DNA from 2 places in the Alterirhizorhabdus profundi genome. Region 1 is predicted to be linked to the other one. Evidence: riboswitches for the same ligand, from Rfam matches in the RefSeq annotation. Region 1 holds a riboswitch; the other holds the start of a gene.
What was found. A riboswitch is a leader RNA that binds a small molecule or an ion and turns the genes downstream of it on or off. The one in region 1 is predicted to bind cobalamin.
Positions count from the first base shown of each region.

Region 2: it holds a riboswitch for cobalamin, as region 1 does, so the genes downstream of both, GNT64_RS05575 (TonB-dependent receptor plug domain-containing protein) here and GNT64_RS03305 (TonB-dependent receptor) in region 1, are expected to answer to the same signal.

Region 1 is NZ_CP046535.1:720,047-724,008, reverse strand. It holds gene GNT64_RS03315 (acyl-CoA ligase (AMP-forming), exosortase A system-associated) at 1-568, opposite strand, end outside; gene GNT64_RS03310 (acyl carrier protein) at 696-968, shown strand; cobalamin riboswitch at 1,106-1,350, shown strand; gene GNT64_RS03305 (TonB-dependent receptor) at 1,562-3,577, shown strand; gene GNT64_RS03300 (ABC transporter substrate-binding protein) at 3,577-3,962, shown strand, end outside.
Region 2 is NZ_CP046535.1:1,185,392-1,189,353, reverse strand. It holds gene GNT64_RS05590 (hypothetical protein) at 1-364, opposite strand, end outside; gene GNT64_RS05585 (XdhC family protein) at 529-1,449, shown strand; gene rpmE (50S ribosomal protein L31) at 1,482-1,712, opposite strand; cobalamin riboswitch at 1,814-1,962, shown strand; gene GNT64_RS05575 (TonB-dependent receptor plug domain-containing protein) at 2,056-3,954, shown strand.

The DNA.
Region 1 (3,962 bases):
TGGAACCGGACGTGTAGAGGATCGCGGCGATCGCGTCGGCCGCAGCGGCGGATGGCGGCAGCGGATCGCCGCCGCCCGGCGGGTCGAGCAGGTCGGCCGTGTCCTCCTCGATCAGCAGGGCGGTGCCGGCCGGCCGATCGCCCGCCTCCAGCGTGGTCGCGCGGCCGGCGCCGGCGATCAGCAGCGCCGCGCCGCTATCGGCCAGGATATGCGCGACCTGCGCCCGCTTCAGCAGCGGGTTGACCGGCACGTGGACGAGACCCGCGCGTGCGCAGGCGAGCGGCAGGACGCAGGCGAGCCGCGTCTTGTTGAGCCACGAGGCGACGCGGTCGCCCGACGCCAGCCTGCGCCCCAGCAGCCCCGCCGCCACCGTGCCGACGGCGCGATCCAGCCCGGCATGATCGAGGATGCCGGTCCGGTCGACCAGCGCCGGCGCATCGCGTGCGCCGCGCAGCGCCAGATGATCGAGCGGGCGCGGCGCGGGATCGGCCGGCACGCGGCCGGCGGCCGGGCGCTCGGCTGGCCAGGATGACTGGTCGGGATCGGGCACGCGTCGTCGTCTCCTCATCGGCACCGATAGCCTCTTGCCCGACAAGGTGGAACCGCCCGGTAAACGGCCGGCGTGGCCCGGCTTGTCGATCCGCCGCCGAGTCGCTAGGTCCGCACGTCTTGGGCGGGGGCGAAGAGGATCGGGCATGGCGACACGGGGCGACGCGGCGGCGGTTGAGGCGGCGGTCCGCGCGGTGCTGCGCGACGTGCTGGGGCTCGGCGCCCGCGCCGATGCTTTGACCGCGACGACGCCGCTGTTCGGCTCGCTGCCCGAGCTCGATTCGATGGCGGTCGCCGGCCTGCTGACCGAGCTGGAGGATCGCCTGGGCATCGTGATCGAGGATGACGAGGTGGACGGCGAGCTGCTGGAGAGCTTCGGCAGCCTCGTCCGCTTCGCGCAGGCGAAGGCGCTTTCCTAGCCGCCGGTCCACCCAGAGCAAGCGTGGCCGGGCGCGGCGCGGGTGCGTCCAGGCACCGCCCTCATCGCGGCGCGATGAGGGATTGGCCTGACGGGCAAAGCTCTCTATGAGCTCCGGTCGAGCCCGGCGGCCTCCGCCGGGTTCAAGATCGCGCTGGTGTCCGAAAGGACTTAAAACGGGAATTCGGTGTGGACGGGGCGACCCGCCCGAATCCGAAGCTGTCCCTGCAACTGTGAGCGGTGAGTGAGGTGCACATCGTCCGCCATCCCGATGGATGACGGACAGTCACTGGGTCGGACGCTAAGTCATGCGAGACCCGGGAAGGCCGTGAACCGAGCGACGACCCGCGAGCCAGGAGACCTGCCAGCGCACCGGTCGCTCTTTGCCGTGGTCCAGGGAATGGCCAAGGCACGGTCTCTCTCCGTCTGAGCGACGAACCATGCGGCTGGGGCCGCACGGTCACGCGACAGCGGGCGACACGCGCCCGTCCGTCGTCGCGTGCCGACCGTTCGTTCGTGCGCCGGCCATCGCCGGCACAATACGATGACGGCAGGCCCCGCCCGAGATGTCGCTCAGGCGCGCAGGGCTGTTCGATGATCAGGATTTTCGTTTCCCTCACCGCACTTCTGGCGGCAACGCCGGCGTTTGCTCAATCGGCCGCCGCCACGGGCGATACCGGCGCGGCCGACGACACGATCGTCGTGACCGCGTCGCGATCCGGCGACGCCGTTCCCGCCAACCTCATCGGATCGTCCGTCACGGTCCTCGACAGCCAGGCGCTGGAGAGCCGGCAGACCCGCATTCTGTCGGACATCCTGCGCGACGTGCCGGGCGTGGCGGTCAACCGCACCGGCGCGGTCGGCGGCCTCACCCAGATCCGCATCCGCGGCTCTGAGGGCAATCACGTCCTCGTCTTCATCGACGGCATCAAGGCCAGCGATCCCTATTATGGCGAATATGACTTCGGGAACCTGATCGCCGACGAGAATGCCCGCGTCGAGGTGCTGCGCGGGCAGCAGAGCTCGCTCTACGGCTCCGACGCGATCGGCGGCGTCATCACCTACACCACCCTGTCGGGGCGCGAGGCGCCCGGCATCACCGCGCGGGCGGAAGGCGGCTCCTTCGGCACCTTCTCGACGGCAGGCCGGGTTGCCGGAACGGTCGGCGACGATCTCGACTATGCCGTGTCCGGCACCTATCTGACGACCGATGGCTACGCCACCGCACCGGCCGGAAGCCGCGACCTGGGTTCCGACAATCTCGGAACATCGGCCAAGCTGAACTGGTCGCCGGCGCCCAACCTCAAGATCACCGCCGTCGCCCGCTACAGCTACACGAAAGCCGATCTCAACGACCAGGGCATCGACGCGTCCTCGCCGCGGGTGCTCGGCTATCCGGTGCAGACGGTGATCGACACGCCGGGCTCCGACTACCGCAACAAGGCGCTCTACGGGCTGGTGCGCGCCGAACTCAACCTGTTCGACGATGCCCTCACGACGGCGTTGTCGGGCCAGATCACCGATGCCAACCGCGACGCCTACGACGCGTCCGGCTACAGCTATGGCGATCGCGGGCGCCGCTATCGCGGCTCTTTCGAGAATACGGTGCGCTTCGGCAGCGAGCGGGTGAGGAACCGCTTCACCTTCGCGGTGGACGCCGAACGCGAGGAATCGCGCAACATCGATCCGAGCGGCTTCGCCTTCACCGGCACCAACCGCATCGATACGATCGGCTTCGTCGCCCAATATGATGTGACGGTCGACGATCGCCTCGCGCTCGGCGCATCGGCGCGGATCGACGACAATGACCGGTTCGGCGACGCGACCACGGTTCGCGTCAACGGAAGCTACCTGTTCGACACCGGCACGCGGGTCCACGCCGCCTATGGCAACGGCGTGAAGGCGCCGACGATGGGCGAGCTGTTCGGCTATTCCACCGGCCAGTATATCGGCAACCCCGCCCTAAGCCCGGAGCGGTCGCGCGGCTGGGAGGCCGGCGTCGAGCAGTCGCTGCTGGATGGCGGCCTGCGGTTCGGCGCGACCTATTTCCGCAGCCGCTTCTTCGATCAGATCCAGACGGTCGGGACGGTCGCGAACGGGCAGTTCATCTCGACCAGCATCAACAACGACGTGGTCGCCAGGCAGCGAGGGGTAGAGGCGTATGCCAACGCGCGGATCGGCGACTGGCGGGTCGACGCCAGCTACACCTACCTCAAGGCTCCGCAGGTCGTCGCGGCGCTCGTCGCGCCCGCGCCGGCGGGCGGCGGCTTCCAGGCCGCCGTTCCGGTCGAGACGCAGGCCGTGCGGCGTCCGAGGAGCATAGCCAGCTTCAACCTGAGCTACGCGCCTGAAGCCACGCCGTTCACCGCGACGCTGACGGTGCGGTACAATGGCAGGCAGCGCGACTATGCGTTCAACTCGAGATTTCAGCGCCTGCTGGTCGACCTGAGAGCTTTCACCCTGGTGAACCTCAACGCGACGTACGACATCAGCCGGACCCTCCAGCTGTTCGGTCGGGTGGAGAACCTGTTCGACAGGGATTATCAGGAGGTCTTCACCTTCGCAACGCCGGGCCGCGCGGCCTATGGCGGCGTGCGCGTCCGCCTCTGATGCGCGCGTCGGTCCTCCTTGCCGGACTGATCGCAACCGCGCTGCCGATCCCGATCGGCGGCGCGGCCCGCGCGGCCGCGACGGCCCGGCCGATGCGCGTGATGTCGATGAACCAGTGCACCGATCAGATCGTCCTGGCGCTGCTGCCGCCCGCGCGCATCGCCTCGGTCACGTGGCTCGCCCGCGATGCCGGCGGCTCGCTGATGTACCGGCAGGCGCTCCGCGTCGGCATCAACCACGGTTTGGCCGAGGAGGTGGTCCGACAGGAGCCGGACCTGGTCATTACCGGCAGCTTCACGACGCCGGCGACCCGCGGACTCCTCCGGCGGCTGCGTTATCCGATGATCGAGGTCGATCACACCGGCAGCTTCGCGGCGATCCGCAC
Region 2 (3,962 bases), 470 kb from region 1:
CGCGCGATCCACGCCGCCCGGCATCCTCCGCCATCCCGCGCAGCCGCGCGGCGCTGGGCACGCCGCCCATCATCAGGTGGACGATGTCCATCGCCTGCGCCGCCAGATCGCGCTGGAAGGCGCCCATCTGCTCGATCAGGGCGATGCCGGAGTAAGAGAGGGCGAACAGCTTCTCCGGCATCATCCGGCCCATCTCGCGATAGTTCGCATCCAGCGGGTTGGTGAAGGCGGCACCGATCAGGCTGAGGCGCGCGGCGATGACGAAACCGGAGGCGGTCGCGATCTCGCCCGCCTTGATGCCGAGATCGGCGGCCCGCACCACCACCGTCGCCAGCGAGGCGACATCGTCCTCATTCCCGTTCATCAGCAACACTCCGGACATGGTATTCCGCCGCTAGGAGGCAACAGTGGCGGAAGCGTGGCGCAGACCCCAACTGTCCCTATGCCTCGTTCGCGCGTTCGGCGGCGGGCGAGGCGACGATCGCGACGGACAAGGCCATGATGACGAACCCTGAACACACCCCTGAAATGACCGGCGAGCTCGACCGGCTCGTCGCCGCCGCCCGCGCCTGGGCACCGATGCCCATGGCGCTGGCCACCGTCGCCTCCACCTGGGGTTCGGCCCCGCGCCCGCGCGGCAGCCACATGCTGGTGGCGGCGGACGGCCGTTTCGAGGGGTCGGTCTCCGGCGGCTGCGTGGAGGGCGAGGTGCTGGCCGCCGCCGCCGAGACGATCGCCGACGGGCGGCTGCGCCGGCTGACCTTCGACGTGGCCGAGGAGACCGCCTGGTCGGTGAGCCTGCCCTGCGGCGGCGAGATCGCGGTGATCGTGCAGCCGGTGAGCGAGGCGGGCTTCGCCCCGGCGCTGTTCGATCGCATCGCCGCCGCGCGGGCGGCCGGCACCCCGCTCGCCATCACCACCGATCTGGCCGGCGGCACCAGCCGGGAGGGCGATGCGGCGGGCGCGGACCGCTTCGTCAACGCCTATCTGCCGCCGCGCCGCCTGCTGATCGTGGGGGCGGTGCAGATCGCCCTGCCGCTCGCCGGCTTCGCCCGCGGGCTGGATGTCGCCGCGACCATCATCGATCCGCGCGACCGCTTCCGCACCGAGGAGCGTTTCCCCGGCGTCCCGCTTGACGGGCGCTGGCCGGACGAGGCGGTCGCCGCCCTCCGCCCCGACGCAGCGACGGCGGTGGTCACGCTCAGCCACGATCCGAAGATAGACGATCCGGCGCTGGTCGCGGCGCTGCGATCGCCCGCCGGCTACATCGCGGCGCTCGGCTCCAGGCGCAGCCACGCCAAGCGGCTGGAGCGGCTGGCCGCCGCCGGCTTCGACGAGGCGGCCTTGGGGCGCATAGACGGGCCTGCCGGCATCGCCATCGGCGCGCTCGGCCCGGCCGAGATCGCGCTTTCGATCGCCGCCGGCATGGTGCAGGCGCTGCGCCGCTGAGGGTGGCGCCCCGGCAAGGGGCGCCGCCGCGCTTACTTCTTGCCGAGCGTGAGGCCGCCGAAACGCTTGTTGAAGCGGGCCACCTGGCCGCCGGCGTCCAGCATCGTGCCCTTGCCGCCGGTCCACGCCGGATGCACGGTTGGGTCGATGTCCAGCTGCAGCGTGTCGCCTTCCTTGCCCCACACGGTGCGGGTCTGGAACACGGTGCCGTCGGTCATCTGGATGTTGACCATGTGATAGTCGGGGTGGATGTTCTTCTTCACGAAAAGGCCTCCGGCTGAGGGCTGGTTTCCGACCAGCCCGGATGCGAAGGCGCGCCTCTACAGGCAAGCCGCCTGCTTGACAAGCAGGCCCGCCAGCCTCTAGCGGCGCGGCCAGCGAAGGTGCCGCCCGGCCAGCAAGGCCCGGGGGCGGTGAAAAGGGAAGCCGGGGAAGATCCGGCGCTGTGCCCGCAACAGTGATCCGCCCGATCGGGGCGGGGAGTCTGGAACCTGCCTTCGCCGTCGTCCGCGCCCGGCCGGGTCCAGCCGCAAGCGCGTGGAAAGGTGCGGGCCGGATCCGCCCCGATCCTCCGAGACGACAGGTGCAGTCGTCAAGGGGGATTTCATGACCATCGCCTTCATCCTGGCCGCAGCCGCGGCCGCGCCCGCCGCGTCAACCACTGCGCCCGACATCGTCGTCAGCGCCGCGCTGGTGCCCGTCACCCAGGCGGAGGCGCCGGCCACCGTCACCGTGATCGATCAGGCGCGGATCGAGGCGCTGGGCAGCCCCTACGCGCTCGATCTGCTGCGCCTCGCGCCGGGCGTGTCGGTCGCCACCACCGGCTCGCCCGGCGCGCAGACGCAGGTCCGCATCCGCGGCGCCGAGGCGAACCACACGCTGGTGTTCATCGACGGCATTGCCTTCAACGATCCCGCCGCCGGCAACGAGGCCCGCTTCGAGACCTTCTCCGCCGACGGCCTCGGCCGCATCGAGGTGGTGCGCGGCCCGCAGTCGGCGCTGTGGGGCTCGGAGGCGCTCGGCGGCGTGATCGCGATGGAGACGCCCGATCCGCTCGGCACCCTGCGCGCCACCGCCACCGGCGAATATGGCAGCCGCGATTTCCGCCGCGGCGCCGCCAGCCTCGTCACCGGCGGCGAGAGCGCCGGGGTCTCCGCCACCGCATCGTGGCTGAAGGGCGACGGCATCGACGCGCTCGGCGGCGGCCGGGGCGATCGCGACGGGTTCGAGACGAAGACGGCCAGCGTCAAGGCGGTCGCCCGCCCCGCCGGCGGCGACGGCGAGATCGGCATCGTCGGCCGCTATATCGAGCATGACAACCAGTTCGACGGGACCGATCCCGTCACCTTCCAGCGCGCCGACACCGCCGACGCCGCCCGCACCGAGACGGGCGCCGTGCGCGGCTGGGCCACGCTGGGCCTCGGCCCCGATGCGCCGTGGAGCGTCACGGCGGACGGCATGTACCTGAGCAGCGAGAACCGCAACCGCAACGGCGACACGCCGCTGAACCGCACGCGCGGCGATCGCTTCCGCGTCGGCGGCCAGCTCGTCCACCGGCTCGACATCGGCACCACCGCCCACACGCTGATCGCCGCGGTGGAGCGCGAGGACGAAACGTTCCGCGCCTCCGACGACCAGTATTTCGGCGCGACCGACCAGCGCCGCACGCGCGGCCGCACCGCCTATGTCGGGGAGTGGCGCGCCGCCTGGGGCCGGCTCCTCGCCACCGACGTCGCCGTGCGGCACGACGACTATAACCGCTTCGCCAACCAGACGACGGTGCGCGCCAGCGCCATCCTGACGGTGGCGGACGGGCTGTCGCTCGTCGGCACCTACGGCGAGGGCACCGCCCAGCCGACCTTCTTCGATCTGTACGGCTTCTTCCCCGGCAGCTTCGTCGGCAACCCGAACCTGACGCCGGAGACGTCGCGCGGCTACGAGGCCGGCGTGCGCTTCGTCCGCCCCGCTTTCTCGGCCGAGGTAACGGCGTTCAGCAACCGCCTGCGCGACGAGATCGTCTCGGTGTTCGACAGCACGACCTTCCTCTCCTCCACCGCCAACGCCACGGGCAGGAGCCGGCGGCGCGGCATCGAGGCGAACGTGCAGGCGCAGCCGCTCGCCGGGCTGCGGCTCACCGCGAACTACACCTATCTCGATGCGAAGGACCAGCAGGTCGCATCGGGCGTCGCGCTGAAGGAAGTCCGCCGGCCGAAGCACAGCGGCAATCTCGCCGCCGACTGGACGGCCGGGCCGCTCACCCTGGGCGCCTCGCTCGCTTATGTCGGCCGCCGGAACGACGTGGACTTCGATCAGTTTCCGGCACCCACCGTCCGGCTGCACGATTATGTTCTCGGCGGCGCCCGCGTGGCCTATGCCATCACCCCTAATATCGAGGCGTTCGGGCGGATCGAGAATGCGTTCGACAGCAACTACCAGGATGTCGTCGGCTACGCGACGCAGGGGCGCGCCGTGTTCGGCGGCCTGCGCGTCAGGATCGGCGGCTAGACCGGCCG